4 regions of the Synechococcus sp. RC10A2 genome follow, and region 3 is predicted to be linked to each of the others. Evidence: riboswitches for the same ligand, from Rfam matches in the RefSeq annotation. Region 3 holds a riboswitch; each other region holds the start of a gene.
The links. A riboswitch is a leader RNA that binds a small molecule or an ion and turns the genes downstream of it on or off. The one in region 3 is predicted to bind cobalamin.

Region 1 (7,686 bases), on a different contig from region 3:
TCCCCATCCGCCTCAAGGCCGGCCTTATCTTGCGCGGGGACGAGTCCACCTTGGGAGAGGGCTACCTGATCGATGGCGGCGGCACCTACATGAGCCCGACCTTGGCCCGGCAAAACGTTGCCCTGCTGGCAGAGACCGGCTCAGAGGTGCGGGGGGTTACCCTGCGCAACCAGGGTCGGCGCGGCTACGCCCTCTGGGTAGAATCGGCTTCCCCACGCATTCTCAACAACAGCTTTGTGGGCAGCATCCACGACGGCATTTTCATCGCCGGCGCCTCCAACCCCTGGATAGAAGGCAACCGCTTCTACAAAAACGGGGCCAACGGCATCTCCGTCTTGGGCACCTCCCAGCCCACCATTGTCAACAACCTCTTCCAAGAGACCGGCTTTGGCCTCACCATCGACCAGCGCTCGGCGCCGATTGTGCGCAACAACCGCATCCTGCAAAACCGCACCGGCATTGTGGTCGGCGGCAGCGCCCGTCCCATCCTGCGCAACAATCTCATTGCCCGCAACCTGGAGACTGGCCTGACAGCTATCACCACCGCCCAGCCAGATTTGGGCACGGCTTCGGATCCGGGCAACAACATTTTTGAGGGCAACGGCCAGTACGACATCCTCAACGCCACCCGCAGTCTGCGCCTCAACGCCAACGGCAACCAACTGGCAGGCAAAACCAAAGGGGAACTGGATCTGGCCGGCCAGACCACGGTGGCTGCGCTGCCCAGCAACGCCCCGCCACCCATTGCGGCAGGCGGCTTGACGCTGCCCACAACTCCGCAGGCCGAGCCTCCGGCTCCCAGCAGGGATCCCCAGCCGGCGGCGGCCTCTCCCACCTTGCCGGTGGTGACGGTGCCCCAATCGACTGCCCCCGTTCCCCCTCCTGCAGCGGGATCGGGAGGGCGCATTTTGCCCAGTGCCCCCCCTCAGCCGGCAGGCGCTCAACCCCAGGAGTTTGTTGCCGTCCCCTTCACCCCCGATGGCTCCACCACGCCTGCCCAACCGGTTGAGCCTGCTCCTGCCACTCCCGTCCGCCAGCAATCTGTGGCTCCTCTCACGGATATTACTACCCTCCTGCCACCCCCGGCTCGCCGACAAGCGGGCAGCAGCCCAACAACCCCCCCTGTTCCCGTTGCCGCGGCTCCAGAACCGGCGGTAGCCCCAGCAGAGTCGGCCACCCGCTTTCGTGTGCTGGTGACCCCCAAGGGCAGCGACGATTTGCAGCGGCTGCGGCAGCTCGTCCCCGAAGCGGTGGAGACCGTGTTCAACGGCAGGAGGGTGCTGCAGGCCGGCCTCTACGACAGCCGCAGCCAGGCCCAGTCAGTCTTGGATCGGCTGTTGGACGCCGGCTTTGACGCGGTGGCGGAGATGATCTTCCGTTGACCTCACTGCCCAGGGATCCCCCCCGGCAGGATAGGAACTCCCCAGCAGGGAATGTATGATGCCTAGCACGGCTTTTTCCAGAGCAATGGGGAGGAAAGCCGTGCCGTCAGGTTGTCCTGGGGATCAGCCAGGGCAAGCAATGGGGAAAGTCCGGTGCAAATCCGGCGCTGTGCCGCAACTGTGATGGGCTGAGGCCCTCAGTCAGGATGCCCGCCTGCGGCTTTGGCTCAAAGCTTAGCCCTTCCGCGTCGCACGGAAGCAGGAGCAACCGGATGAAAGTAACTGTATGTCTCAGCCTTGGGCTGGGGATCTTGAGTTTGGGGATCCCGGCCTGGGGGCAGGCAATCTTGGATACCGGCCTCAGCGCCGAGATTTTGAATCAACCCGTCACCACCCCGTTTCGCCGTCCCGGCCTGCTGCGAGAGTCTTCCCGCCCAGTCTATGTCATCACCCGCCAGCAGATGCGCCAGCAAGGGGCAAGGACGGTGCAGGAAGCCCTGCGCTACTTGCCCGGGATCCTCAGCGATGGCACAGCGGGAACTCAGTTGGGAGCTCTTAGCTCTCAATTCATGCGAGGGGCGCGAACGGCGCAGGTATTGGTGCTCTTGGATGGCCGCCCTCTCAACGATCTGGGTTTTTTCGGGGGGTTTGACCTCTCGCAAATCACCACCGATGTCGTCGAGCGAATTGAAGTCTCCCCCGGCGGCGGCTCTACCCTGTACGGCTCAGACGCCGTTGGCGGCGTGATCAACATCGTCACGGTGGAGCCGCAGCCAGAAACGGAGACGGTGCTGGAAGCGGCGGTCGGCAGCTACGGTCTCAATGAGCAAGGGATCCAAAGTCGCGGCCAAGCCCAGGATCTGGGCTGGGTGCTCAGCTATCGCCGTCTGCAAAGTAACAACGACTTTCCCTTTGCCATTGAGCGGCTGGGCAAGTCAGGCAGGCGGGAAAACTCGGCGGTGGAGTACCACAACTTGCAGGCCAAGCTCACCTGGCAACTGGCCGAAGATCAAGTCCTAACAGCCAACGCCCTCTACCTCAACAAAGCCTTTCGCGTGCCCGGCAGTGTAGAGTTTCCCTCTCCCGACGCAGAGCAAAACACCAACGATCTGCTGCTGGATCTCAGTTGGCTGTGGACTCAGGAAACAGGATCCCTGCAGGCAAGAGTCTTTTTGGACGATCTCAACTACCGCTTCAGCGCTCCGCAAAGCCAGGGATCCCGCGACGTCATCTTGCGCAATGGCTGGGGATCCCAGCTTCAATATGCTTGGCAGGCCGGCGAAAACCTAGAGGGAGTTTTGGGGGCAGATTATCGCTCTATCTCAGCCCGCAATACGACTTTTTCTTTTGCCAGGGGTTCTGCCAATATCAACTACGACGATACGGTTAACCAGGGGGCCCTGTTTGCCCGCCTGGACTACAGCCCGGATCCCCAGTTCCACCTCGACCTGGGCATCCGTCAGGACTTCAGCAGTTTGGCCAACGGCTCGGCCACCTCGCCGGCTGTGGGGATCCGGTGGGCAGTTGCCGAGGGAACTACCTTGAGGGCCAGCTACGCCGGCAGCTTTCGCACCCCCTTGATCTCGGAATTGTTCTTTCGGCTGCGCGGCTTTTTTGAAGTGGATGGCAACCCCAATCTCCGCCCAGAGCGAGGGGAAAGCTTTGACATTGGCTTAGATCAAGCCTTGGGAGATTTTGGCCTGCTGCGCTTAACTTTTGCCCACAACCGCATCCGCGATGGCATCACCTTTGTCAGCCTTGGGCCGCGCCGGGGAACCTATGAAAATATCGGGCTGGTCGAATATACCGGCCTGGAAGCGGCTTTAGATTTGCGTTTGGGGGAAAACTGGACGCTTTTTGCCAACTACACCCTCAATGATCCCATCATCCGCGCTGCCCTTAACCCGGCCACAGTTGGCAAAGAGCTAGCCTTTGTAGGAGCCGATAGCTTCAATCTAGGCCTAAGCTACCGCCACGAGCAGGGCTGGTACGGCTCGATTTTGGTCCATCACATTGGGAGCTTTTTTACCAACAATGCCAATACGGAATCCCTGCCAGGCTACACCACCGTGGCTCTGCGCGGCGGGATCCCGTTGGCTGAGGCCCTGAGCCTAGAGTTGGGGATCGACAACCTGCTGGATGAGCAGTATGAAGTTTTCCCCGGCTATCCCGGAGTTGGCCGCACGCTGAGGGTGAACTTGCGGGGGCAATTTTAGCGATATCCCAGGCTGTTTTTAACTCTCCGGCTGACCACTTTTAGCGAGAACTTTCCAAGTTGATTGTCTGCTTTACGGTTTAGTTTGGATGCAACTTATGGCGATCTCAACCAACTCTCTATCTCCTAACTTTTCTCCATCGACAACTTCGGCTCAAGCTGAGGCCGAACATTACCTCTGGATCTGCACCACCTGCGGATCTCGCTGGGTGAACGGCCAAAAAGAAGGGACTAGCAAAGGAGAAATGCTCCTGGCCGCCTTGCAATCGCAAGTGCTCAATTCCCAATTGCACCTGAAGCCAGTTGCCTGTATGAGCGGCTGCAGCCATGCCTGCGTGATTGCCCTAGCAGCCCCGGGGAAGATGACCTATGTCTTTGGCGATCTCGATCCAAAAGATGTAGAGCCAATCTTACAAACGGCGGAGCTGTATTTGACAAAGCCCGATGGGATCCTGCCCTGGGCAGAGCGCCCCATCAAAAAGGGGGTGATTGCCCGCATTCCGCCAATCCAATAGGAGCAACCTATGGCCGCTTTCAGTCCCTGGATCACGCCCTTAAACCAGACTTGGCAAGAGGTTTCCCCCACCGGCTGGACAACCGTTTACGAAGGGATCCCGGCTCACATCGACTGTCTTGGGCCATTGCTCTATGAGCTCTTTCAGGAGCGCTGGGCCGAGATCCAAGTGGGCCAGGTGGTGGAGGGAGGAGTGCTGGAGGCGGCCTTCAAGGATCCCCCTGCTCTCTGTGTGCTCTACGACGGCTATTTGACCGTGGCCACCGAAACTTGGCATTTGCACCTGTGTCTAGAAGAGCACCAGGGCGGCCCCTACAGCAGAACTCCACCTGAGCTGCGCCGCAAAAGATTGGTCGGCCGCGCCGCCCTCTATCGCCGCCTCAATCCGCAGGGCCAGCCTCGCCAATGGGGGATCCAATTTTGGAACGGAGCAGAGGAATCGCTGCTGCAGATCTTTTTGCCCAGTCCCTTTTTGGGGCCAGGAGAAGACTACCTGCCCGAAGGCAAAGCCGACTATCAGAAGCTCTCCCTTTATGAACGCCTGCGGGCCATTTACGTCGAGGGAAAAGAGCGGATCCCGTATGAAGATAACCCCCTCAAGCGGCCCTATTTGGCGGTTTGCCGTTCCAGCCGCTGCTATCCTTCTCGCCACTATCAGCCCGTTGTGGAAGCTCTGCAATCGGCCCTGCGGGAAGCCAATTTGGATATTCAGGTCATTACTTCCGGATGCCTAGAAGTCTGTCAACAAGGGCCGGTGGTTTTTTACTCCGGAGATCGCACCTGGTACAAGCGGGTTACCCCCCAAGTAGCGCGGCAAATTGTCCAGGAGCATCTGCTAAAGAACTGCCCCTTGAAAGCTCACCTTTTTCCTGGAGATTAGCCTATGGTTAGCCTACAAGCTCTTGTCCAGTCCATCCCCAAGCCTCGCCGCGGGATCCCAGAAGTAATTTGGATCCAAGCCAGCCGAGATCTAGCCCAAGGTCGATTTTGGCCCAGCCTATTTACCACCATCGGCTGCCTGAGCAACATTGCCTATACCTGCACGCTTCCTTTTGTAACTGTTGGCATCATCGCGGGCACCACGTTAACTCGCCAAAGGGCAATTATTAGCGCTTCGATGATTTGGCTGGCCAACCAAATCTTTGGCTACACCTGGCACAACTATCCCCGTACACCTGATTCTTTTGCTTGGGGGTTGGTCTTGGGGATCGGCACGGTGGGGGTCGCTTTTGCTGCCGGCTACCGACCTCTGTTTTCTCAGTCCAAACCTATTAGGCCAAGGCAATTGCTGCTGAACTATCTTTGGATCCCAGCCATGCTGATCCTAGGGTTCCTTGCTTTTGAAGGGCTGATCTTGGCAGCCGGCCTGGTTCTGGGCGGAACGGAGGGCTTGACCCTGCCCATCTTGGCCAAGATCTGGCTGGACAACTGGCTGTGGACGGGATTTTGGCTTGGGATCCACGCGCTGCTGGCGTGGGACAGAGGACGCCGGTTGTGGTGGGAGAGGGGAAACTTCGCTGATCTGGAGCATCCCTAAGGGAGATCCAGGCCACAATGGGGGTGACCTGTGCCAGAAGGGATCCCTTTGCAGCCTGCTCAACTCGATTGTGGCGGGAGCGCTTTCCGCCTGTCTCTCCTTTCTCCTTGCCAGCGTCTGCTGCTGTTTAGCGGCAAGGGGGGCGTAGGCAAAACCACCCTCACCTGTGCCCTGGCCCGTCACCTGGCCCAGGCGCAACCAGAGCGCCGTCTGCTGCTCCTGTCCACCGATCCGGCCCACTCCCTGGGGGATGTGCTGGGGATCCCGGTGGCCGACGTTCCCCAGCCCCTGCCGGATTGGCCCAACTTGCAGGTGCGGGCTCTCCAGGCCGAGGTGTTGCTGCAGGATTTCAAGCAGACCTACGGCCCGGCTCTGGAGCTGATTGCCGAGCGGGGCAGTTGGCTGGCCAAGGAAGATCTCCTGCCCCTTTGGGATCTGGACTGGCCGGGGGTGGACGAGCTGATGGCCATCTTAGAGGTCAACCGGCTGCTGGCGGGCCAAGAGGTGGATACAGTTATCCTGGATACCGCCCCCACCGGCCACACCCTGCGGCTGTTGGAACTGCCCGACTTTCTCGACAATTTGCTGGCGGTGTTTGCCACCTTCCAGGCCAAGCACCGCGAGGTTGTCCAATCCCTCACGGGCGCCTATCGACCGGATGAGGCCGACGCCTTCCTGGCCCGCTTGCAGAGCGAGCTGGAGGGGGGCAAAGCCCGCCTCACCGACCCGGAGAGCACTGCCGCCTGGCTGGTGCTGATCCCGGAGCCGTTGAGCGTGGCGGAGACGCGCCGCTTTTGTCAACAACTGCAAAGCCGCCGGGTGCCCATTGGCGGCCTGTTGGTCAACCAGGTGTTGTTGGGAGCCAGCGGGAGAGCGTCGTCTGGGATCCCGCCGTCCCCCCTCTACCTGGCCCGCCAGCAGGAACAGCGGCGCTGGCTAAAAGCGCTCCAAGAGGAGCTGCCTGGCTATCCCATCTGGGTTTGTCCCTATCAACTGGAGGAGCCCATTGGGCCGGCGGCCCTGGACAAGCTGGTGCAGCAGCTTCGTCCCTTGCCAGAGGTGCTGCTGCAGTTGGAAGAGATTCCCGCTAGCCCAGGGGAGCCTGTCGGCGGGATCCCCTCCCCCCCAAGGGTGGCCCTGCCAGATTTTTTGGCCCAAGGGATCCGCCTGCTGCTGGTGGGAGGCAAAGGCGGGGTAGGCAAGACCACGGTGGCCGGGGCGCTGGCCTGGAACTTGGCCCAACGCCATCCCGACCGGCAGCTCTTGCTGGTCTCCATCGACCCGGCCCACTCGCTGGGGGATCTGTTCGGGGTGAAATTGGGGCAAGATCCGCTGCCGCTGCTGCCCAATTTGCTGGGGCAGGAGATCGAGGCGGCGGCAGTGCTGGAGCGCTTCCGGCAGGAGTACCTGGAAGAGGTGGCGGCCATCTTGGCCGGCGAAGGGACGGCGGGGGTGGAGGTTCAGTACGACCCGCAGGCCTGGCGGCAGCTTTTGCAGATGGCTCCACCGGGCCTGGACGAGGTGATGGCCCTGCTGACGGTGCTGGAGCAGGAGGCCAGCGGCCAGTTCAACCTGGTGGTGGTGGATACAGCCCCCACCGGCCATCTCCTGCGCTTTTTGCAGATGCCGCAGGCCCTGGAAGGTTGGGTCAGCCTGGCCCTGAAGCTGTGGCTAAAGTACCGCGACGTGGTGGGCCGGCCAGAATGGGCGCAGCGGCTGCGGGATCTCTTAGGCCAGGTGCGGCAGCTCCGGCAGCGGCTGCGGGATCCCCAGTTTGTTAGCTTTATCCCCGTCTTCAACCCGGAGCAGGCGGTTCTGGCGGAAACCGAGCGCCTTCTGGCGGAACTGGATGCCCTGGGGATCCCTCATCCCTACGCCGTTCTCAATCGGGTTTGGCTGGAGGAGGCCACCCCCTTTGGTGCAGCGCTGCGGCGCCGCCACCAGGCCATCTTGGCCCAGTTGCCCCAGCGATTCTCCCAGCAGGCCATTGTCACCGTCCCTTTTCTGCACCCACCCAGCTTAGAGGCCATCGGGGCTT
Region 2 (7,686 bases), on a different contig from region 3:
CCACAAGGAGCACGGGCGCCCGCTCGCGCCCGTCGCCCGAATCGTCGGGCGCGTCGCGCAGGTGGGGCGGGCGTTCCAACAGCAGGCTACTCATCGCGGGACAGGCGTCGCCTCCAAAATGCTCGACAGGATGCGATCGGCGTTCAGCCCTTCCACTTCCGCTTCGGGCTTGAGAATCAGGCGGTGGCGCAGCACGGGCGTCGCCATCTGTTTCACATCGTCGGGCGTGACGAAGGTGCGCCCGCGCATCGCCGCTAACGCTTTGCTGACCAGCAGCAGCGCGACGCCCGCGCGCGGACTGGCGCCCACCAGCAGGTACTCGTTCTGGCGCGTGCGGCGCACAATCTGCAAAATGTAGTCGCGCACCTCGTCAGTGACCTGGATCGAGCGCACGACGGCGCGTAGCCGCTCCAACTCCTCCGCGCCCATCACAGGCTCCAACCCAACCTGTTCCAATTGGTGTGTGCGGAAGCCTGCATCGTGCAGGCGCAAAATCGCGCGCTCCTCGTCTTCAGCGGGGTAGTCCATCACCACCTTGAGCAAGAATCGGTCTAACTGCGCTTCGGGCAGCGGGTAGGTTCCCTCGTACTCGATGGGGTTCTGCGTGGCGAACACCATAAAGGGGCGCGGCAGCGCGTGCGAGACGCCATCGATGGTGACCTTGCGCTCCTCCATCGCCTCTAACAGCGCGGATTGCGTTTTCGGTGGGGTGCGGTTCACTTCGTCTGCCAGCACGATGTTGGCGAAAATCGGTCCGTAGCGCACGCGGAACTCGCCCGACTGGGCGTCGAAGATGGTCGTGCCGATAAGGTCGGAGGGCATCAGGTCGGGCGTGAACTGCACGCGGCGGAACTGCAGCCCCAGCGTCTGGGCAATCACGCGCACCAACAGCGTTTTGGCAATTCCTGGCACACCCTCGATGAGGATGTGCCCGTCCGCCAGTAGTGCGCACAGCGCTTGCTCAACGACGCGCTGCTGCCCGATAATCACGCGCCCGATCTGCGCCTCGACACGCTGGAGCGCGTCGCCCACCGAGTCAGTCGTAATCACGCCACCGCCTCTCACTGCCCACGCGCCGTGGGGGCGCGCACGCCGAATCATTCTACCCCACGCGGGGGTGTACCGCGTCAGTAGCGCGGGTCATGGTGGAAGTGGTGGTGCGTCTCCAGCCAGCGGATGGTGCCGCTGCGCGAGCGCATCACGACCGAGTGGGTAATCGCGCCCCAGCCTGTGTAGCGCACGCCGCCGAGCAGGTTGCCCCCCGTGATGCCCGTCGCGGCGAACACCACATTGCCCCACGCGAGGTCTTCCATCGTCAGCACGCGGTCGACATCCTCGGTGCCGAGCAGTTGCTTGGCGCGTTCGCGTTCCTGCTCGTTGCGGAACACCAGTCGCGCCTGAATCTCGCCGCCCATGCACAGCGCGGCGGCGGCGGAGAGTACCCCTTCGGGCGCGCCACCAATGCCCATCAGCACATCGATTTCGCCCTGCGGGTCTAACGCCTCCAGTGCAAGCGAGAGGTCGCCGTCGGACACCAAGCGGATGCGCGCCCCTGCCTGCCGTATCTCGCGAATCAGTTGCTCATGGCGCGGGCGATCCAACATCCCGACGGTCAGGTCTTGTACCTCCTTGCCGAGGCTCTTGGCGATGACCTTGAGGTTCATGCGTGGGGGGAGGGTGATGTCCACCGCGCCTTTAGCGGAGGGACCGACGACGAGTTTGTCCATGTAGATGTCGGGGGCGCGCAACAGTTTCCCCTCGCCTTCTATCGCGGCGGCGACGACGCTGATGGCGCCGGGCTGCCCCGTCGCGACGAGGTTCGTGCCCTCCACGGGGTCAACCGCGATTTGCACAGCGTAACCGTTGCCCGTGCCGAGTTCCTCGCCGATGTAGAGCATTGGCGCCTCGTCGCGTTCGCCCTCGCCGATGACCACAACGCCCTTCATGTCGATGTCGCCGAGCGTGCGGCGCATCGCCTCGCAAGCCGATTGATCGACCGCGTGCCGATCGCCTTTGCCAACCCAACGCCCCGCACTGAGCGCCGCCGCCTCAGTCGCGCGTACAAAATCCATACCCAAATTGCGATCCATAGCCTGTCTCACCTCGTGTGCAGTGTCTGCATCGACGACGACAATTTTCGGCTATCAGGGGAAGTTTCCTGCCGTGCTTGTGGAAAACAAAAGCCCCGCCATCGGCGGGGCTTACGGCGCGATTAGTTGCAGTTGCCGGGGTTATTGCGGTTCGGACAGTTACGGCAGGGCGTGCCGTTCGCTCGGCGCGCGGCGACACCCCACAAGTTAATCTGACCTTGATAGGGTCCTACCTCGCCGACATCGAAGATACGCACCTGCTTACCGTCCCAAGTCGGCGCGGTACTGTTTGCGCCCTCGCGCGCGCGCCCCTTAACCGTGCGCGCATGCCCGTCCGCGAAGTTCGCAACACCCAGCCCGTTGTGGCGCGCCTGCAGGTACGACTGAATCGTCGGTGGTGGTCCCAGCGTGCCGTCATACAGCATCGAGGTCTCCACAACATACTCGATCTGCGCTTGGGACACCACCGGGTTGGGAGTCAGCACGCCCGGCACATTTCCGTTCTCGAACACACACCAGTTGAAAATATACCCCGCGTAGCGGAAGTTCGGAAGCGGGCAGACCGGTCTGCCAAGCTGACCAAACGCCTGTACGACATCAAATGCCTGCCGATCGGAGGGGCATATCACGATGTCGATGTTCTTCTTGTAGGCGTAAATGGCATGGTACACGGTAAAGAGACAGCGCTGGTTGTTCTCAATGGTCTCGTAGAGGCTCATCGGGAACCGCTCGTCGTAGTCCTGAATGTATTGCATGACGGCGAGCCCGATTTGCTTCATGTTGTTGGTACACTGGGTCTGCCGCGCCTTCTCGCGCGCCTGCGCAAACACAGGGAACAGAATCGCCGCGAGAATCGCGATAATCGCAATCACGACCAGCAACTCAATCAGGGTAAAGCCATGTCGTCTCATAGTGTCTTTTAGATTCGCCGAGAGCTTGTTTTGTTCCTGCCGTGTATGGTGTGGGTTTTTTTACTGGTCATTACCTACTTGCAGGCGTAGGCGTGGCGACTTCGGCGACCGCACGATCCACGGTCAGCGGCTTGTAGTACGGATTGCGCCACACCAGCTTCAACGCGCAGTTCAGCGACTCGTCGTCGCCCTCTAAGTAGTCCACGACGCCGTATTCGGGCATAAAACTCAGTCCCTCGTAGAACACCTGATAAGGATCGTGCAAGGTGTTCACATAGACATCGAGCAGGCGACGCTTGGTGGCACGATCCAGCGCCTCGGGAGTATAACCCTGTGCCTCGACCCACTTGCGGAATCGCGGCAACCTGCCGAAGATAACCGTCTGATACACATGGGAGCGGATAAAGAGCCGCCGATTGGCGATAAACAGCGCGCGCGCTGCCTCCTGCTTCTTCGAAGCAACACTGACCGCATAGAGATACTCGCCCAGCGGCGTGTGCGTGCTGCAAGTGCCACCGCCCGTGTCGTGATACCAGTTCTCGCGAATCTGACGCGCATGCAGGTAGATGACCATGCTGTAGCCGTACACGCGCCCGTCATACTCGGCGACCAGGAAGCCCTCTGAGTGATGGCGCAACCACGCTTCAAAATACTCGCGCGTCAGCGCCGCGTTGCCAAACAACTGGTCCAGTTCCTCAATCCGATCCAAATCGGCGTGATCCGCCTGCCGTATCGTGAATAAACCTACAGGAATCATGACTGACCTCCTTCGGAAAAATTTCAAGAGGGTTACTCTGTGCGTGGCGGGACGAGCCGGAAATGTCCTTTCGTCGGCAACTACTCGCTGAAATTGCGCTTGCCTATAATATACCCCAATTCGCGTCGAATCGAGCGACGAAAACGCCCAATACTGTGCGATCTGCTGGTGTGTGAAGGGGATTCGGGTGGAATAACCTATGCTTTTCCCCTTCACGCCCTCGTTGGTGAAAAAGTGGGCTATAATAGGGTGGGTGAGCGCACGATGGAAGCGCACTGTGAATATCTATCGACAGATGACTTGGTGCTGCGGGCGCAGCAAGGGGACGAGCGCGCGGCGGAGCAGGTGCTGGCGCTGTTCCGCCCGCTGGCGCAGAACCTCGCAGGGCGGTTCTATATGCCCAGTTGTGATCCCGAAGATGTGTATCAGGTCGCTTTGATTGGTCTGTGGCGCGCGGTGCAGTGTTTTGACCCCCAGCGTAAGGCGGGGTTTGCGGCGTTCGCGCGGGTGTGCATTCGTCGACAGATTCTGTCGGAGCTAAAGCGTGCGCAGCGATGGGCAGCGCCAATCGTGAGCCTTTCGGAAGAGGGGGATGGACGCTCGTGGCTGGAGCAGGTGCCTGACCCGCGCCAGAACCTGTATGAGCAGCTGAGTGAGCGGGAGACAGCGCAACGGCGGCGCGAGTTCCTGGCGACGCGCCTCAGCCCGCTGGAAGCGCAAGTGGTCGCCTTGTATCGGCAGCACCTTACCTACCGAGAGATTGCAGCGCGAATCGGATGCTCGCCGAAAGCGGTGGACAACGCGCTGGCTCGAATCAAGCGCAAGGCGTACCGCCACACTTGCGAAAGCCGCTGAACCGCGCCTACTCACGAATCGCCCACACGACGCGCATTATCCCCGCGTAGTCGCAGACGATTCGTGGCTGCCGAAAGCCCCACGCGGGCAGCCGTTCGGCTAACAGGGGAGCCAGGCGCGGGCTGGTTTCGAATGCAAGGAGACCGCCCGCGCGCAACGCACACCGCGCGCCCCGCGCAATGCGGCGGTAGGGGCGCAACGGGTCATCGGCAGGCGTCAGCAGTGCGCTCTTCGGCTCGTAGCGCGTGATTTCGGGCTGCAGCGCGTCCCACTCGTCGGGCAGCACATAGGGCGGGTTGCTCAGCACCGCGTCCACAGAGCCTGCGCGCAGTCCATGCAGCCAGTCGCTTTGGATTAGCAGCAGGCGCGATTCCAGCCCCAGTCTCCGCCGATTCGCCTGCGCCCAGCGGAGCGCGCGGCGGCTACGCTCAATGCCGATGCCCAGCCAGTGCGGCGCGTGCATCAGGCAGGCAAGCGCGATTGTGCCCGTGCCTGCGCCTGCATCTACGAGGATTGGTGAGCAAGCGACCCCCTCCTTGAGGTTCCCCCTGCTTGCAGGGGGAACCGAGTCGGGCTGGTTCCCCTCGCGAAGCGGGGGGAACCTTAAGGAGGGGGGTAGATTAGCCGCCCATCCCAAAAACACCTCCACCAGCAACTCCGTTTCGGGGCGTGGGATAAGTGCGCCGCGCCCGACCATAAGTTCCAGCCCGTAAAACCACACGCGGCGCGTGATGTACGCCAGCGGCTCACGCGCTGCGCGGCGGCGTACCCAGCTATGCAGTCGCCGCGCGTGCCGCGCTGAAAGGAGCGCGTCAGGATGTGCTATTAGCTGCGCACGCTCCCAGCCGAGGCACGCTGCGACCAACGCCTGCGCCTCGCGCAGCGGCTCTGGTAGCCCTACCGCCTGCAACTGCGCCCCCGCCCACTCGAGGGCTTCGCGAACCGTCATCGGAGTCGGTATAATACCTGCGCTTTCGGCAAACGAGTTCGCGGCGGCTGAATGCACGGGAAGTCGGTGCAAATCCGACGCTGACGCGCAGCGGTAACTGGGGACGAACGCGACATATTGCCACTGGCTTCGGCTGGGAAGGCGTCGTTAGTAGGATGATCCAGAAGCCCGAAGACCGATTCAGCCGTATCTCGCTCGTTTCGCCTCGCGGGTTGGGCGAAAGAGCGCGCGCACGCATGTGCCTGCGGCTGGAGGCGTCCAGCTGGCAGCAACTGCGGCGCAAGCCTTCGTCCCGACCACAGAGCGCAACGCTTATGTGGAGGGATGAAATGATGCAACAGACACGGTACGCGAGCCGCGCACGCGGCTTCACACTGATTGAGCTGTTGGTCGTGATAGCGATCATCGCCATTCTGGCGGCGATCTTGTTCCCCGTGTTTGCCCAAGCGCGCGAGAAAGCGCGTCAGACCGCGTGTTTGAGCAACTTGCGCCAAATCGGAACTGCAGGCTTGATGTACGCCCAAGACTACGACGAGCGGCTGTTCCCGATTGCCTACGACGACTGGTCGCACTACTGGTGGGGCTATGTCGACCGCCAGAACCAGCGGCTGGACACGCAGCGCAGTTTCCTGTATCCGTACATGCGCAACACGGAGATTCAGGCGTGCCCGTCGTTCCGCGAGAGCCGCGCCTACCAGTACGGGCTTTTGGGCTACGGCTACAACTATGTCTATCTTAGCCCGATGCGCCCCCCGAACTACACGCCGATCGCGGTTGCGCTGGCGCAGATTAACAGCCCTGTCGAGACCGCGTGGCTGGCGGATGTGGCGCAGTGGCGCACTTGGGGCGCAGGTGCGCCTGTATTCGAAGGCACGGGCTTCCTCGAACCGCCCTCCTACAATAACCCCACCTTCCACGGGCGGCACAATCAGATGGGGGTCGTGCTGTGGTGCGACGGGCACGCGAAGGTGTTCAAGCCCGTGCTGCGCACAGAAGCCGCCTACGAGCCGCACCGTCGCTACAACTTAGGCAACATCGACCGCGATGGCAACCCCCAGACCGACGAGCTGATGGGCTTGGAGTAACGGCTACTCCAGTTCCCAGCGGTCGTTGCGGCGTGTGAGTGTCAGTAGTGTCGCGCCCTTGCAGAACGGGGGCGCATGGCTGAGCCACACGCCGCCCACTTGCTCTGGGGTCTCGGTCGGCGTGTGGGAATGCCCGCCGAGAATCACATCCAGTTCGGGGCACGCCTCTGCTAGCAGGCGGTCGTGCTGGACGCCAAGGTGCGTGAGCGCAATCAACAGGTCGGTTTCGGGGCGCAGGTGTTGTACCCACTGGCGCGCGGTCTCCAGCGGCGGGTCGAACAGGTACGCGCTGAGCGCGGCGACCTTCATGCGTGGGGTGATCATCGGCACGGTCAGCCCCAGCACAGCGACGCGTACGCCACGATGCTCCGTGCGCCAGACAGGTTGCACAGGCATCGGCGCGTCGGGATACTTGGGGCGCAGGTTGGCGCACAGCAGCGGGCAGGGCGCGCCCTGCGTCTTCGCCCGAAAGCCTGCCGTCGTTAGGTGGAACTCGCGGTTGCCGATGGTCATCGCGTTGTAGCCCGCCGCGCGCATCCAGTCCCACGCTGCTTCGGGACGCAACGGCACAGCGACATTCCCCGCGCGGATGGCGTCGCCCGAATCGAGCAGAAGCGCGTCATGCTGGGCTTTCAGGGCGCGCAGGTGGCTCACGAACGCCTCGTTCCAGCGGTTGTGGGCGTCGCTGGTGTGCAGCAGCGCGAGTCTCATCGGCAAGCGTCCATCCACTCCCGCACGACGGCGACGGGGTTGTCGGCGCGCATCAGCGTCTCGCCCACCAGCAGCGCGTCGACGCCCGCTGCGTGCAGTCGCTGCACATCGTCGGCGGTCTCTATCCCACTCTCGCTCACACGCGTGATCCCCTCGGGGAAGTAGCGCAGCAGGCGCAGAGTGGTGTCCAGCGACACTTCGAACGTGCGCAGGTCGCGGTTGTTGACGCCAATCAGCGTCGCGCCCGACTCGACGGCGGTCTCCAACTCCCACTCGTCATGCACTTCCACGAGGGCGTCCATCCCCAGCGATTCGGCGAGGGCGCGCA
Region 3 (7,686 bases):
CCCCTTCACCACCCTGCAGCCCAATTTGGGAGTGGTGCCCCATCCTGCCGGGGATGGGGTGGTGTTTGCCGACATTCCCGGACTGATCGAGGGGGCACACCGAGGGGTGGGGTTGGGCCACGACTTTTTGCGCCATGTGGAGCGCACGCGGGTGTTGATCCACCTGGTGGACGGCACAGCAGCAGATCCCGTCAGGGATTACCAAATCATTCAGCAGGAGCTGCGCGCCTACGGCCACGGGCTAAGCGACAAGCCGCAGATTGTGGTTTTGAACAAGATCGATGCCCTTGAGCCCCAGGAGGTGAGCGAGCGCACCCAGCGGCTGTCAATGGCTGCCGGTGCCCCGGTATCGGCCATCTCGGCGGTTGCCAGGCAGGGGCTGGAGCCCTTGTTGCAGCGGGTGTGGCAGTGCCTGGGCCGGGATCCGGATCTCCATCGACCCGCGGCGGCTAGCAAAATCCAGCCAGTTCGGGGGCAGGAGAATCTTAGAATAGGAGTGCCCCTGCCTTCCCAAAACTCAGAGATGAGCGGCTATGTATATCTCGGCGGAGGATCTGCCCCCCGATTTGCGCCAGATCAAGTTGGCCATTGAGCAGGCGGCCCAGGCGAGGGCGGGAGCTTGTGTGGAGCTGTTGATGCTCCTGCGGTTGTTGGAGGATCTGCACCGCACGATTTTGGAGGGGGCCTTCCGAGAGTCTTTGCCCAACACCCGGCAAGAGCTCTATCGGGTGCTTCAGGATTTGGAGGAAGCAGGCGACTGGCCCTATTTGCCTCGTCTGCATATTCAAGCGCTGATGCAACGGCTAAAAGATTGGCCGCAGGGATCCCTGTCGGTGCCGCCTACCCCTCGTTCTGGGGGAGTTGCGGAAGTGGTGGAAAGCCCTAGCCGCTCCGAGTCTTGAGGTTTTGCTTTTTTCTCCCGAATGGCCGAGTATTTTAAGCTCCATCCACAGCATCCCCAGGCCCGTTCCATCCAACGGATTGCAGCCGCTCTGCGGGAAGGGGCGGTCATGCTTTACCCCACCGATACGGTCTATGCCATTGGCTGCGATGTCACCCACAAGCAGGCGGTGGAGCGGGTAAGGCGTCTCAAGCGGCTTTCCAACGACAAGCCCCTCACCTTTTTGTGCCCTTCGCTTTCCCAAATTGCCCAGTATGCCCAAGTGAGCGATCCCGCCTATCGGCTGATGCGGCGGCTGATCCCGGGCCCGTTTACGTTTTTGCTGCCGGCCACCAAGCTGGTGCCCAAGTTGGTCATGGATCCCAAGCGGAAAACCACCGGCATCCGCGTGCCCGATTCGGCCATCTGTCAGGCGCTGTTGGCCGAGCTGGGCAATCCCATCGTCTCCACCTCGGCCAAGCTGGGCGGGGATCCCGTCGGCTCTTTGGAGGTGGGTTTTGACTCTGCTGGGGATTGGGAAGAGGGGGGAATCTTTACCGCCGAGGAAATGCGACAGTTGGAGAAACAGGTGGATTTGGTGCTGGATGACGAGGCTCCCTATCGGGCCCAGGTCTCGACGGTGATCGATCTCACGGGGCCGGAGCCGCTGCTGGTGCGGGCCGGCTTGGGGTACGAGCAGGTGGCGGATCTAATAAATCTAAATCTGAAGCCGGTGGAAGCGGAGGGTTGAGGGCAGAGGGATCCCGTGTTCTCTAGAATAGGGCCGGTGCCTGTGGAGTGTGCCCATGCCTGAGTCTTTGGCTGAGCAAAAGCTGGCCCTGTTGCGCCTGCTGGAGGGGGCTGACCGAGGCCGGAAGGTTTCCCCTGACCAGAAAGCCCAGATCTTGTCTCACATTGCTGCTTTGGAGGCGCTCAACCCCACCCCCAGGCCAACCTCTGTTCCTGAACAGTTGGAGGGGAACTGGCTTACCCTATTTACCACCAGCACAGACCTGCTGCGGCTGGCCCAGTTGCCCCTTCTGACCACCGGCGAGATCTACCAGTGCATTCGGGCCAAAGCTGGGCGGGTCTTTAACGTGGCGGAGATCCAGGGATCCGGCTGGCTGCAGGCTTGGCTGCCCCGGGGAGTTGTGGCGGTGGCGGCCCGCTTCTACCCAGAGTCGGAATGCCGGGTCAGGGTCATTTTCGAGCGCTTGGTGCTCGGATCCCAGGCCTTGATGAGCTACGAGATCGAGAGTTTTCTCGATTTGCTCGAGCGGGCTCCGGAGCGGATCCCGGCTATTCAAATCGATATCCGCCGCCGCGAGCCAACGGGTTGGCTGGATATCACCTATTTGGATGAAGACTTGCGGCTGGGTCGGGGCAGCGAGGGGAGTGTATTTGTTCTAAAGCGGGTCGGCTAGTCGGAGGATCCAGAGGACTCCGTTTCCGCCCTTTCGTGAGATGGGTTTTGGGTTAGGGTGGAGCTTATTTCCTGGAGAACTTGCAAGGCGCGGTAGGACTCTCGCAAAGTTTGCAGCTCCTGTTGAGTTTGCTCCAGTTGCCGGGCTTTTTGCTCCTGTAAGAAGCGCAGCCTTTGATTTTCGGACGCCGTGCGACGCAGAACGTGCTTGAGTTTCTGCTTCTGCTGCTGAAGCCGAGTCCGCCTCACCTCCAACTGCTGCAGTTGGATTTCTTGGAGTTCCAGTTCTATTTTCAGAGTGGCGACCTGCATCTGGAGTTGGCGAAGTTTTTGGTTGAGCTCTGGCTCTGGTGTGGGTTTTGCCGACTCAGGGCTTGGGGAAGAAGGTGATGACAATTCTTGTAGGGGCTGCAACTGTTGGGCCTTGGCCTGCGAAGCTTGATCCTGGTGCTGCTCGCCCTGCAGTCTTACTTGAGTGTGTTCGCTTACTTCGGTTTCAGTTTCCGTCTGCTGCTCAGCTTGATCAAGAATTTGTCGATCGCGGATCTGGGTTCGAGGATCCTCGTCAACCGACTGCAAAGGGAGAGAATCCTCCTCGGGTTGCCGAGGGTTGCCGCCATAATCGGCGGGATCAAAGGGAGACAGAGCCGCTACCAGCGAGGCCCGAAAATCAGTCCAGGAGCCCGACTGCAGACCCATCTGAACCACCCGCCAGGCCCCATAGGAGGCCCCAATTGCAGCCAGGAGCCCAGGGATCCCGGCCAAGGACAGGGAAACCTTGGGCAGGGTCGGCAGGATCTGATCCAGCAGGCCCACCACCAACGCGAAGACAAAGATCCCGCTCCCCGCGGCAGCGGCACCTGAGACCCAAGAGGAGCGGGAGAACATCATCGTTTCTGTTTTTTCGCTAGCAGAACCACCGGAGCAGGAGAACCAGAGGTCAGGTTCACAGATCGCCTGCCTGCATCTCAGTTTATCCCGCCGGCAGCCTCTGTTTCTCGCTTAGGGCACTTGCCAAGCCCGCTGGTGGTAGCTCTGCAATTCGGCCCAGGGATCCGCTGCTGCTGCGGGGGTATGGCCGTGGTTGTGGTGATGGTGAGAGTGATGGTGATGGGATCCGTGCCCATGGGAGTCATGGTCATGGTGATGAGTATGCCCCGCTCCCAGCTCTGCGCTCACCGCCAGGCGAAACTTGCAGAGGTGGCAGTTCATCAGGGTTTGGCCCTGGAGAGCTTCCTGCTCCAGTTGCTGCAGGCTGTGCAGCACCGCGTCCACAAGGCCCAATTCCGGCAGCATCAGCCAGTCGATCTCGGGGTATTGGCGTCGCCGTTCTTGCACCGCCGCCTCGATTTTTTTCACCAGCACCCCTGTAAAGAGAAAATAGGGCAGCACAACCACCCGGCGCGGCTGCCAAGAGAGGGCCCGCTCCAATCCCACGGGCAGGCGGGGATGGGTAATGCCGATAAAGCAAGTTTCCACAGCGGCAAACCCAGATCCTTCCCAAAGCAGCCGAGCCAGTTTACAGGCTTCGGCATTGGCCTCGGGATCGCTGGAGCCGCGACCCACAAACAGGAGCACGGTTTCTGCTTCTGGGATCCGCTGCGGTTGGGCGGCCATCAAAGCGGCCAATCGGTCTCGCAGCAGTTGCAGGATCTCGATGCGGATCCCCAACGGCCCACCGTAATGAATGCGCAACTGGGGATAGAGGGCCTGCAGGCGATCCAGTTCCATCGTCACATCGAACTTGTTGTGGCGCGCCCCAAAAAGCAGCAGCGGCAGGGCCACGATCTCCTGCCACCCTTGGGCCAAGCATTGTTCCACCCCCTGGGCAATACTGGGCTGGGCTAGCTCCAAAAAGCAGGAGATCACCGGCCGATGGGGGGTGAGGGATTGATAAACTTGGGCCAGCTCCAGAAAGGCTTGCTGCCCTTCAGGGTCACGGGATCCATGGCCGATGAGCAACAGGGGCAAGGCAGGAGAAGAAAACTGCCCAACCGCACGGGGAGGGGAAAAACTGAGGACATCCAACACAAAAAACTCCGTTCCTTGTGAATCGCAAGGGGTACAGGACAACGGCAGGTGGGTGTTCTGGCTGAGGGAGGGATCCCATCACAGTTGCGTCACAGTGGCGGACTTGCACCGCACTTTCCCCAGTCTGCCTGAGCCTTTTAGGTTAGCTTGCCGCTTGTCGTTCACCAAGCCCCCTGGGGGGGATGTCCTTGTCTGCCAGAAGATAGCCCTGAGGCATGAGCGGTACGGCAGACTCATGCTCAAAGGGCAGCAAAACTGTTGCCGCGCTAATCCCCCTTGCCCCTGGGAGAGGGCCTAACGCCGGCCTGCCGGTCTGTGGGCTCGAAAGTGTCGCAGGCGCAGGGCATTGGCGACCACCGAAACGGAACTCAGGGCCATGGCTGCCCCCGCCAGCATGGGGTTGAGCAGCCAACCGGTGAAGGGGTAGAGCGCCCCGGCGGCAATCGGGATCCCGAGCGTGTTGTAGATAAAGGCGAAGAAGAGGTTCTGGCGGATGTTGTTGAGGGTGGCCCGGCTGAGTTGAATGGCTGTGGCGACTCCCCGCAGATCCCCCGACATGAGGGTAATATCGCTGGCGGCCATCGCCACATCCGTACCTGTACCAATGGCGATCCCCACATCAGCTTCTGCCAGAGCCGGAGCATCGTTAATGCCATCTCCCACCATCGCCACCCGCCGTCGCGGTTGTCTTAGGCTGCGTATGTAAGCTGCCTTCTGATCCGGACGGACTTGGGCAATTACCCGCTGAATGCCTGCTTGCCGAGCAACCGCTTGGGCCGTAGTGGGGTTATCCCCGGTTAGCAGGATCACCTCTAGACCCATCTGTTGCAGCTGTTGCACTGCCTCAGGAGAGGTGGGTTTGAGCGGATCGGCAATGGCCAACAGCCCCACCAGACTCTGGGATTGCGCTACGCCGATCACCGTTTTGCCCTGGCTTTCCCAATTCTGAACCCGCTCTGACCAAGAGGGATCCCAGGGGATCCCCATCTCCTGTAGCCAGCTCAGCCGACCGATGCGAATCCACTGATCTTCCACCCAAGCTTCTGCCCCACTGCCTACCCTTGCCTGAAAGTGCCAGGCAGGAGGGATCACAATTTTTTCGGCTTCGGCTTTCTGCACCACCGCCTGGGCCAAAGGATGTTCCGAGTGCCGCTCCACTGCCGCTGCCAGGCGCAACACCGTCAGGGGAGAGGAGCCATTAGCCCAAATATCGGTGACAGTGGGACGACCTTCGGTCAGGGTGCCGGTTTTGTCCAAGACCACCGTGCGCAAGTCGTGGGCCAATTCCAGGCTGTCGGCACTTTTCACCAGGATCCCCAATTCCGCCCCTCGTCCCACGGCCACCAGGATCGAGGTGGGGGTCGCCAACCCCAGCGCGCAAGGGCAGGCGATGATCAGCACCCCAATTGTGTTCACCAAGGCCAGTGTCGGGTTATCGGCCAGCACCCACCAGAGCACAAAAGTTAGAACTGCCACCCCAATCACCGCCGGCACAAACCAGGAGGTGACCCGATCCGCCAACTGTTGAATCGGAGCTTTGGATCCCTGAGCTTCCTGCACCAAGCGCACGATCTGGGCCAGAACTGTGTCTTTGCCCACCCGCCGCGCTTCCATCACAAAGCTGCCCGTCTGATTCAGCGTTGCCCCAATCACCTCATCCCCCGCCGATTTGACAACAGGCAGGCTCTCGCCGGTCACCATCGACTCGTCGAGGGTGGAGGATCCCTCTAGGATTACCCCATCCACCGGCACCTTCTCGCCGGGGCGCACCCGGATCCGATCCCCCACCTGCACTTCCCGAATCGGAATATCCTGCTCCACCCCATGGCGAATTACCCTTGCCGTTTTCGGTTGCAGCCCGATCAGCTTGCGAATGGCCTCAGAGGTTTGCCTTTTGGCCCGTTGCTCCATCCACTTGCCCACCAGAATCAGGGTGGTGACCACCGCCGACACTTCGTAATACACATCGGGATGCAGTCCCTGCCGATGGAAAGAGTCGGGGAAAACCGTTGGGAAAATGGAATAGAAGAAAGCCGCGCTCGTCCCCAAGGCCACCAGCGTGTTCATATCCGCTGAACGCCGTTGCCAAGCGGCCCAAGCGCCTCGATAAAAATGCTTGCCCACCCAAAACTGCACCGGAGCCGTCAGCAGCAACTGCAACCCAGGATTGTGCAGCCACATGGGAAAGCCCGGGATGTCCATCCCCAGCATCATCGGCAGGGATCCGATCACCAGCACCGTGCTGATGCCCACCCCTATCGCCACCTTGAGCTTCAGTTCCCGTTCTGCGGCCCGTTGGGCGATCCGCTCTGGATCCGACAGATCGTCCAGCTGCCAATCCTCCTGGATAAGGCGCGCCCGATACCCCGCCCGCTCCACCGCCCGAATCAGCGCCTGCGGATCCACCAGCCTGGGATCCCCTTTGACGGTGGCCTGCTCGCTGGCAAAATTCACTGATCCGTGGGACACCCCCTGCACCTGAGTGAGGGCCTGTTCGATGCTGCGGGCGCAGGAGGCACAGCTCATCCCTTGCAGGGCCAACTGCCAAGTGCCCTCAGGAGAAGGCGCAGAGGCCGATAGTGCACCCGATGACCCTTTATGGGCAGACATGGCAACACCTTGTTGATGAAACGACAGCTACTCTCCACCCTGGGCAGGGCGAAGGCAGCCATCTGTACAGAAATTCAAAACAGACGCCCGACCGTTCCCGGCCCAAAATTGACTAGGCCGGGGGATATCCCACCTGGGTGAGGGCCTGCCGCAAATCGCTCACAGACCGCTCAGAAGTGATCCGCACCTGTTTGGTTTTGGGATCCCCTTCCACCTGCGCCTGGGGATCCAGTTGCCGCACCGCTTGCGCAATGGTGTCTATACAGGCCCCACAGGCCAGCTTGGGCACCGTCAAAACAACCTGCATCTTGGAAAACCCCCCCAATGCCACTGAAAGGATGCTAAACCTTACAGTGGGCTGGAAGGTCAAGAGGGAGGCTGAGGCTCGTCCATATTCCAGCGGTAGTCCACCTGATAGCCCCGCTGTCGCCACTCTTCCTCCAGTTGCACCTGTTGGGTGAGGGCTTTGCGCAGGGAGTTGATCAGCTCTTGCGTGCGGCCTCGGTTGCCAAAATCCTGTTCCTCTACTGCCGGAAAGGTTTGCCGCTCCAACACCCGCAGCAGAAATTCGTAGTGGATATGAGCCGGCACAGGAATACGTTTCATCGATCCAAGCAATCCTTAGAGATCAATTGTTCTCGCAGAGATCCATTGATAAATGGTTTTCATTCACTGAGATGACAACAGGTGGCGCACAGCTTGGCCGGGATCCGGCTGGGTCACCAGCGCTTCCCCCACCAGC
Region 4 (7,686 bases), on a different contig from region 3:
CAAGGGCAGCCCCTCTCGCAGCGCTGGCTCGTCCACCTGCACCATCGCGGCTCCGGCAGCTTCCAAGTCGGCCACCTCTGCCCGCAGGGCCAGGGCAATTTGCAGGGCCTGCTCGCGACGGGAAACGTCAACGCGGGGGAAGGACCAGTTGAGCATGGTTACCGGCCCTGTCAGCATCCCCTTGACCGGCTTTTGAGTCAGAGATTGGGCCACCTTGAACTCCCGCACCGTCATGGGGCGAGGGCGAGACACGTCGCCGTAGAGAATGGGGGGACGCACGCAGCGGCTGCCATAGCTCTGCACCCAGCCGTGCTCGGTAAAGGCAAAGCCCTGCAGTTGTTGGGCGAAGTATTCCACCATGTCGGTGCGCTCGAACTCACCATGCACCAGCACATCCAGGCCAATTTCTTCTTGGATGCGGATGCACTTGGCAATTTCGGCGTCGATGGCAGCTTCGTATTCGGCCTGGGAGATCTCGCCCTTTTTGTACTTGACCCGCCACTGCCGGACTTCGGGGGTTTGGGGAAAAGAGCCGATGGTGGTGGTCGGCAGCGGTGGCAGCTTGACCTGCCGGCCTATACGCTGCTCGTAGGGAAGGGAGCGCTGGAAGTCCTGCGCCGTCAGGTTGGCCAAGGCCTGGCGCACTGTAGAGTTGGGGGGATTGAAGTCCTGGAAGGCCTGCCACTGCTGCTCCAGCTCCTGCTGCTGGGCGGCGGTGTCTTCGCCGTTGAGGGTGCGGGCCAGCAGAACCACCTCGGCCAGCTTCTGCTCGGCAAAGCTGAGAACATTGCGCAAAGGCTCTGGCAGGTGGGTTTCCAGAGCAGCGTCGTGGGGCACAAATTGGAGCGAGCAAGAAGGCTGCACCCGCAGGTTGGGGGCTAGGGCTTGCAGCTCTTGCAGAGTGGCCAGAACGGCTTTGGGCTGGATCTGCCAGACGTTGCGCCCGTCCACTACCCCCGCCCCCAGGATCTTGTCGGCGGGGAAGCCGTGGGCTCTGACCAGTTCCAGGTTGTGGCCGCGGGTGAAGTCGAGGCTGAGGCCAGCTACCGGAAGCTCCACCGCCCAGGGGTAAGTCTCCCCCAAGTCGTCAAAGTAGGTAACCAGGTGGAGAGGGATCCCCACGCTTGCAAGCCAGCGGTAGGTCTGCTCCACCGCTTCCTGAAGACTTTTGCCTTCGCTGGTCACCAAGATGGGCTCATGGACTTGCACTTCCCGGATCCCCAGGCGCTGCAGCTCCTGCAAGAGTTCTCTGTAGAGAGGAAGCAGCTTCTCCAGATCCCCCCGCAACTCGCCAGAGCGCTGGCTTAGAGCAAGAAGGGTAACCGGACTGAGGAGGACGGGGCTGGTGCGGTTTCCTAGGATCCCTTGCGCCCGTCGCACCGTGGCCAGGAAGTCGTCGAAATGGGCCTGAGGGATCGCGTCGGCCTCAATTTCCGGCACCAAGTAGTGGTAGTTGGTGTCAAACCACTTGGTCATTTCCAAGGCCGGCAGCCCCTCCTGCCCCCGCGCCATGGCAAAGTAGCGCTCCAGGCCTGATAAGCTCTGAAACCGGGAGGGAATCAGCCCCAGCCAGGTGGCCCAGTCCAAAACGTGGTCGTAGAGGGTTTGATCTCCTACGGCAATGTGGTCGAGGTTGGCCTGTCGCTGGGTTCGCCAGGCCTGACTCTCCAGATCCTGCAGCGTCGCCAACAAGGCTTCCGCCTCCAGGGTGCCGCCCCAAAAGGCCTCCAGGGCTTTCTTCAGCTCGCGGCGCTTGCCCATGCGGGCATAGCCTAGGGTTTGAGTTTCAATGGCCATAAGGTACCTTGTCCTGAATCGAATTCGGTAATTGAGGTTGCCGCCAGTTGTCATCCAACCTAGGCAGCAAGAGATGGCCGCCGACATGCCTATCGGTGGCATCCCGGCAGAAGGTTTTCCCTAGGCCAGGAAACCTGCCGGAGCTGTCAAGGCGTTCCTTCACCCTGGCGGCTTGCCCACTCTGCACAGGGGGATGCCCAGAGGACTCTTTTGTGCAACCAAAGCGAGCAACCGTCCTCCTAGCTGCCCCTGAGCTAACTGCTCAGCTCTCTTGTCCGCGCTTTTGACTGAGTGCCTACGATCCGAGAGCGTCGAAAATCCGTAAGCAGGCCGATGAAAAAACTTCGAGACGGGAACGGGCTAACGTCAAAATGGGGAGCATATCTGTACCTCGCAGATATGGTGAACTGTGGAAAAACCGCCGGCGGGCATTCTGACTTGCTCAGTTTTGGAGGGGCTGGCTTGCGTCTCAAGGCCTCTTGCAACAACGAACTAGGGATCCCAAGTCCAAAACCGGCTCACAGCTGCGGGACAGCGGCAGATTCTCACTGCACTTTCCCCGTTGCCTCTGACGGCTGATCCCCGTCAGAACCGACAGTAGACTTTATCCTATCACTGGTTTTAGCGGGACTGGGCGGATTTGAACCGCCGACCTAGCGCTTAGGAGGCGCTTGCTCTATCCAGGCTGAGCTACAGCCCCAGGTCAGGTACCTCACTGATACTAGCAGAGAGGCTAGGGGGTATCGCCGCAAGGCTGCCGAGCAATAGCGTTCTTATGGAATTGCTGGAACAAAGGCTTTGCTTTCTGACACAAAACCCAACGCGGCGGCTCACCCCAGTAGTACTCTTTTTTCCAAATGGGCAAGCGCTCCTTGATTGCATCAATGATGTAACGTGCTCCAGCAAAAGCGGCGCCGCGATGTTCAGCTGTAGCACCAACCCAAACCGCAATATCACCAATTGCAAGATGACCCTGGCGGTGACAGGCAACAGCACCGCAGAGGCCAAACTTGGCGTGGGCTTCTCGGAGGATCTTCTCGCCCTCCTTCTGGGCAAGGATCTCGTAGACTTCGTACTCCAAGCTGAGAACAGGTTTGCCCTGGCTGTGGTTGCGTACCCAGCCCTCGAAGGTTACTAAGGCACCCGCTGTGTTATTGACGAGCAAACGACTGAGTTCAGCTGGCTGGATGGTGCTATCCACAATTAGAAAACGCAGCATTTAGCCCCCACAAACTGGTGGAATGAAAACTGCCAAGGCACCTTCATCTATCGGCCTAGTCAAGTCACAGAACTCATGATTGACAGCAACCTTAACGTCCTCCGCTGCTAGCGAAAATCCATACTTTGCTTGCAGCTGCTGATAGAGCTCTAGGTAGTTTGCTGCACTGGTTTGCAGCACTTCGCTGCTCCGCTGAGCCTGTTCCCGCAGCACTGCTACATATTGAATTGTTACGGTCTTACTTAGGACAGATTGAGTTACCATGGCTGCAACTACCCCAAACTGATTGGAAAGTGGCATACTCCTCGGCGGTATTGACGTTCATGAGCTCGACCTCATGGTTGGGGGTAACTAGGGTGCAGGGCTGCCTGCTGAGGATTTCCACAGGGCAGTACACCCCTTCCGCGTAAGCCCTTTCTAGTACCGCTGCAGCTTGAGGAGTATAGATGGCGCAAAGAGCTTCCGGGAAGCCGCGCTCGGGGTTAACATAGCAAGTCGCGATTGTTTCGGCTTGGTAGTGATCCAGCAGCTTTTGGATTGTTTCTGACCGAAGGTTCAGTAGATCACAGGCAACAACCAACCAGTTAGCTTCAGGATGAGTATTCAAGGCAGTCAATAGGCCACTGATCGGGCCAACGCTTTCTACTAGATCTGGTAGTGTGGGCAAGAGCTCTAGAGCTGTGCCCGACCACTGACCGGCACGCGCTGACAAGTAAACCTGCTGGCAGTAGGGCTGCAGCAGTTCATAGAGATAGGCGGCGTGGGGTTTGCCAAAAGGGTTCAGCAGCGCTTTATCGCGACCCATGCGCTTGCTACGTCCCCCTGTGAGCACCAAGCCATAGAGGGGACGTTCCAGGAGGGCGTTTTTGCCGCCGGACTTAGTTACTAGGCGGGTCTCCTGGATGCAGATATGGGGCGACACCGACTTGCACATGTCATAGATTGTCAGCGCTGCTGTTGCCGCACCACAGAGAGCTTCCATTTCAACCCCTGTCTTAGCGCTGGTCTTGACAGTGCAGTGGATGGTTACAAGCAAGTGATCATCAATTGTGATATCAAAGGTGCAGTCTTCAACAGGGATCTGATGACAAAAGGGGATCAGTTGGTCAGTTCTTTTAACAGCCATTGTACCGGCAATGGTTGCTGTCTGAAATACCGGTCCTTTTTTCAGGTGGATATCTTGGCCAACAACATAGGATCTGAGAGCAGGTGGCAGTTGAACTCTTGCCCGTGCTGTGGCCGTTCGCAAAGACACCGATTTGTGGCTAATATCTACCATATGCGGATGGCCTTGAGCATTAAGATGGGCCCATGTACGATCAGCTTTGTCCATAGAGCTAGCCCCCTAAGCCGTACATTGGGTGTGAGACCTGCTCAACCCGGCGCAGTGGTTTCATCCCCAAAAGCTGCTGGTAAATTTGCTGACGTTGGCCTGGTGTTTTGTCTCGAACCGAGAGACCCTCCTCACTAAATAGGCAGGCAAAGAGACGACCATCAGCTGTCAAGCGCCACCGGGAACAGCTGCTGCAGAAGGGCTGAGACTCAGAGGCAATAAATCCAACTTTAACATTCTCGTCGATTGTAAAGTAAAACGCTGTCGAATCAGGTGCCGCTGGAAGGGGGGTTAGAGTATAGCGTTCTTGCAGACGGGCAATGCACTCTTGTGCTGAAACGTAGTGTTCTTCATAGAGAGAGTTGGCATAGCCGACCCGCATCAGCTCCAGAAAGCGAACTGTCACGCCTGTCTTGCGGGCAAACTCAACGAAATCAAATAGCTCGCAATCGTTGATCCCCCGCATTACAACCGTATTGACTTTGAGGCTAAATCCCCGGGCAATACCCTCCTGGATATTACGGAGAATATCCGCCAGGCAGTCGCGACGGGCAATTGCAGCTTGGGTGGAGGGCTGTAGGCTATCGAGGCTGACATTAAGGTTGAGAACATTGGCAGCCTTGAGAACGTCCCAGTAGCGGTGGAGCAGCAGGCCATTGGTTGTTAGGCTGAGGGACGGGATCTTCAGCTTGGCAAGTTCCTGAATGACTTCATCAAAGTCTTGCCGAACCAGAGGCTCACCACCTGTAATGCGAACTTCTTCAATGCCATAGTCCAGCAACTCGCCAATAATTTCTTTGTATTGCTGCGGAGTTAAGTAGCTACTTTTGTCCAGAAATTCTGGATGCAAAGGCATGCAGTAGCGGCAGCGAAGGTTGCATTGATCGGTTAGAGAAACCCTTAGCTTGCGAATGCGACGATTCCATTGATCCACTAGCTGCATCTTAGTACCACGGATAGAATTGGATGCTTTGCTCGGGGCTGAGGATAGTTTGAGCCGGGGGTAACTCTACAAAGCCATCGCTGTCTGTTAGAGCGATGAAGTCTCCGGAGTTGTTAGGCATAATCGGTGTAAAGACTCGGTTGGCGCTCATCTTAACGGGCACAAAAAGAGTGAGATTGGGTTTGAAGGTAATGACTTCACTTAGGTGCCCAGAGTCAGTGTTACGGTTGAGGAGATAACGATGCAAACATACAAGAGCTGAGATGGGGTTGCCTGGGAGGCCCCAAACTATAGTATTGGCCTGATGGTCGATGCCAAACCACATTGGCTTGCCTGGCTTTTGCGCCACGCCGTGGATGTAGGCAGTAACACCACAGCTTTGCCAGATGGCCGGCAAGTAGTCACACTTTCCCCTTGAAACACCCCCAGAGTAAATCAAGAGGTCGTAGTTTGGGGTATTGGCTTGGTAGTGGGTGGCAATGGCAGCAGGATCGTCCGGAAGGTGATCGGTCTCAACCTCGGTATACCCGTAGGCAAGAAGAGCCGCTCGGAGGGCCTCAGCGTTGGAGCGCCGCAGTTGGTAGGGTGCAGGGGTCTGCTCAATGGGAATCAATTCGCTGCCAGTTGCCACAACTTTGATGCGAGGAGTCCTCTCAACTTGGATGCGGCTGTAGCCAAAGGAGGCCAAGATCCCGACGTGGATGCTCTTGAGGGTAATGCCGGGGCGGAGAACCAGCGCTCCTGCAGAACAATCGCTACCTTGGGGATGAACAAAATCACCCCTGTTGCGTTCGACTTCCTGGGTGATGGTGGCAATTCCTCCCTCGATACGAATTTGCTCGTAGGGAATGACGAGATCACTACCCAGCGGCAGGGCACAGCCAGTCATCACTTCCAAGCACTGCTGCGGATCGGGCAGGGTGGCAGGGCTTGTCCCCGCAGGGGCTATGCCTGCAACAGCAAAGCTTCGCTGCCCAGCAGCATAAGCGGCATAGTTGATGGCGATACCGTCCATCAGGACCCGGTTAATTGGCGGGTAGTCCCGATCGGCGTAGATCGGCTCTGCCAAAACCCGGCCCACACAGCTTGCAATCGGGATCGACTCGGTTTTGGCTGGCAGCCAGTGGTCTTTAATAATGGCTTCAGCTTCCTGGACAGTGACCATAGGTGTGGGGTGCGGAAAATTCCTGAAAGGCAGGTAGGAAATTGCGGTTTTCGTGGCCAGGGCGACTGAGCTTAATGAGGGCAAAGCGCTGCAACGGGGTCAGCTTTTGCCATAGCTCAAGAGTCAGCACGACCCCCTTGGCTGCCGCCTGCTCAAGAACGCAGTCAGGGATGGTGGTAGCGTCTTCCCAGGCAGGGTTTGGATCAACAGTTACCTCAGCGGCCTGCTCTTGGCAGACACTTTCGATAAGGTGAATTAGGTAGGCGCGGTAGGCAGCTCGGTTGTCAGCGGTATCCGTTGGCAGGTCAACCAAACTTTGGCGCTGCTGGTAACTAAAACGCAGCCACTGATGTAACTTGAGCTTGATGCCGCACTGATCGAGCTTTAAGCGCACGATCATGGGAATGCAGCGAAGGCTGTCGGCAAAGTCTTGCTCAAACTTAAAGATCATTTTGGTGGCAGCTCGATGCGACTAAGCTTGACGGCACAGGCTTTGAGTTCAGGTTGCTTTGAGCTGGGGCAGGCAACCGGGTGGGTGAGAGCGTTACAGCTTGTATCATTGCCCCACAATGCCCCCCAGTGCATGGGCATGAACACTGTGCCAGGGCTGATGGCGCAGGTAATTTTAACCGGCAGGGTAGCCTTGCCGCGCCGTGATTCAATCCTCACCCAGTCACCCTCAGTTAGCCCTACCTTGCTGGCATCGCGGGGATGGATTTCGAGAAAGGGTTGGGGGTGCATTGCTCGGATTTTGGCGACATGTCCAGTGCGGGTTTGGGTGTGCCAATGGCCATAGAGACGTCCTGTGGTGAGGATGTAGGGATATTCAGGGTCGGGCGGCTCGGCAAGGCCGCGGGAATGGCTGGGGATAAAGCGGGCACGACCTGTGGGCGTTGGGAAACGGTGAAAGGACTCCGTCCCGCTGGCGCGATCGGTATAGAGGTTGTGGGTCTCCACTGAACCTGTGCGCGGATATGGCCATTGCTGAGGCCCCTGGCGCAGGAGCTCATGGCTGAGGCCAGACTGATCGCAGAGACGCCCGGCAGTTAGACCCACATATTCGGCAAAGACCTCAGCGCTATCGGCAAAGTCAAATGCCTTGGCAAAGCCCAGGCGGCGGCCTACTTCCGCCCAAATTTCCCAATCAGCCCGCGCTTCACCAGGAGGGTTACGCCAAGCTGGACAGAGGGTAACGCGGCGCTCCGAATTGGTCATGGTGCCTGTCTTTT

Region 1: it holds a riboswitch for cobalamin, as region 3 does, so the genes downstream of both, NW848_RS15630 (TonB-dependent receptor) here and NW848_RS08185 (sirohydrochlorin chelatase) in region 3, are expected to answer to the same signal.
Region 2: it holds a riboswitch for cobalamin, as region 3 does, so the genes downstream of both, NW848_RS13240 (type II secretion system protein) here and NW848_RS08185 (sirohydrochlorin chelatase) in region 3, are expected to answer to the same signal.
Region 4: it holds a riboswitch for cobalamin, as region 3 does, so the genes downstream of both, metE (5-methyltetrahydropteroyltriglutamate--homocysteine S-methyltransferase) here and NW848_RS08185 (sirohydrochlorin chelatase) in region 3, are expected to answer to the same signal.

The regions. Positions count from the first base shown of each region.
Region 1 is NZ_JANSHP010000114.1:10,993-18,678, reverse strand. It holds gene NW848_RS15635 (DUF1565 domain-containing protein) at 1-1,382, shown strand, start outside; cobalamin riboswitch at 1,474-1,615, shown strand; gene NW848_RS15630 (TonB-dependent receptor) at 1,655-3,598, shown strand; gene NW848_RS15625 (DUF1636 domain-containing protein) at 3,696-4,112, shown strand; gene NW848_RS15620 ((2Fe-2S) ferredoxin domain-containing protein) at 4,122-4,991, shown strand; gene NW848_RS15615 (hypothetical protein) at 4,995-5,648, shown strand; gene NW848_RS15610 (ArsA family ATPase) at 5,679-7,686, shown strand, end outside.
Region 2 is NZ_JANSHP010000097.1:22,123-29,808, forward strand. It holds gene NW848_RS13205 (glycosyltransferase family 4 protein) at 1-94, opposite strand, end outside; gene NW848_RS13210 (AAA family ATPase) at 91-1,101, opposite strand; gene glpX (class II fructose-bisphosphatase) at 1,128-2,090, opposite strand; gene NW848_RS13220 (DUF1559 domain-containing protein) at 2,213-3,001, opposite strand; gene NW848_RS13225 (hypothetical protein) at 3,072-3,638, opposite strand; gene NW848_RS13230 (sigma-70 family RNA polymerase sigma factor) at 4,023-4,613, shown strand; gene prmC (peptide chain release factor N(5)-glutamine methyltransferase) at 4,621-5,562, opposite strand; cobalamin riboswitch at 5,618-5,740, shown strand; gene NW848_RS13240 (type II secretion system protein) at 5,892-6,647, shown strand; gene NW848_RS13245 (metallophosphoesterase) at 6,651-7,358, opposite strand; gene trpC (indole-3-glycerol phosphate synthase TrpC) at 7,355-7,686, opposite strand, start outside.
Region 3 is NZ_JANSHP010000064.1:14,460-22,145, reverse strand. It holds gene obgE (GTPase ObgE) at 1-592, shown strand, start outside; gene NW848_RS08205 (hypothetical protein) at 534-902, shown strand; gene NW848_RS08200 (L-threonylcarbamoyladenylate synthase) at 924-1,631, shown strand; gene NW848_RS08195 (PAP/fibrillin family protein) at 1,687-2,304, shown strand; gene NW848_RS08190 (hypothetical protein) at 2,301-3,194, opposite strand; gene NW848_RS08185 (sirohydrochlorin chelatase) at 3,306-4,334, opposite strand; cobalamin riboswitch at 4,364-4,500, opposite strand; gene NW848_RS08180 (heavy metal translocating P-type ATPase) at 4,629-6,944, opposite strand; gene NW848_RS08175 (heavy-metal-associated domain-containing protein) at 7,057-7,251, opposite strand; gene NW848_RS08170 (DUF5340 domain-containing protein) at 7,311-7,550, opposite strand; gene trpC (indole-3-glycerol phosphate synthase TrpC) at 7,614-7,686, opposite strand, start outside.
Region 4 is NZ_JANSHP010000076.1:17,247-24,932, forward strand. It holds gene metE (5-methyltetrahydropteroyltriglutamate--homocysteine S-methyltransferase) at 1-1,797, opposite strand, end outside; cobalamin riboswitch at 2,203-2,408, opposite strand; tRNA gene NW848_RS10885 (tRNA-Arg) at 2,423-2,497, opposite strand; gene NW848_RS10890 (molybdopterin synthase catalytic subunit) at 2,531-3,016, opposite strand; gene NW848_RS10895 (MoaD/ThiS family protein) at 3,017-3,316, opposite strand; gene moaC (cyclic pyranopterin monophosphate synthase MoaC) at 3,255-4,349, opposite strand; gene moaA (GTP 3',8-cyclase MoaA) at 4,354-5,292, opposite strand; gene NW848_RS10910 (molybdopterin molybdotransferase MoeA) at 5,294-6,457, opposite strand; gene NW848_RS10915 (nitrate reductase associated protein) at 6,435-6,908, opposite strand; gene NW848_RS10920 (molybdopterin oxidoreductase family protein) at 6,905-7,686, opposite strand, start outside.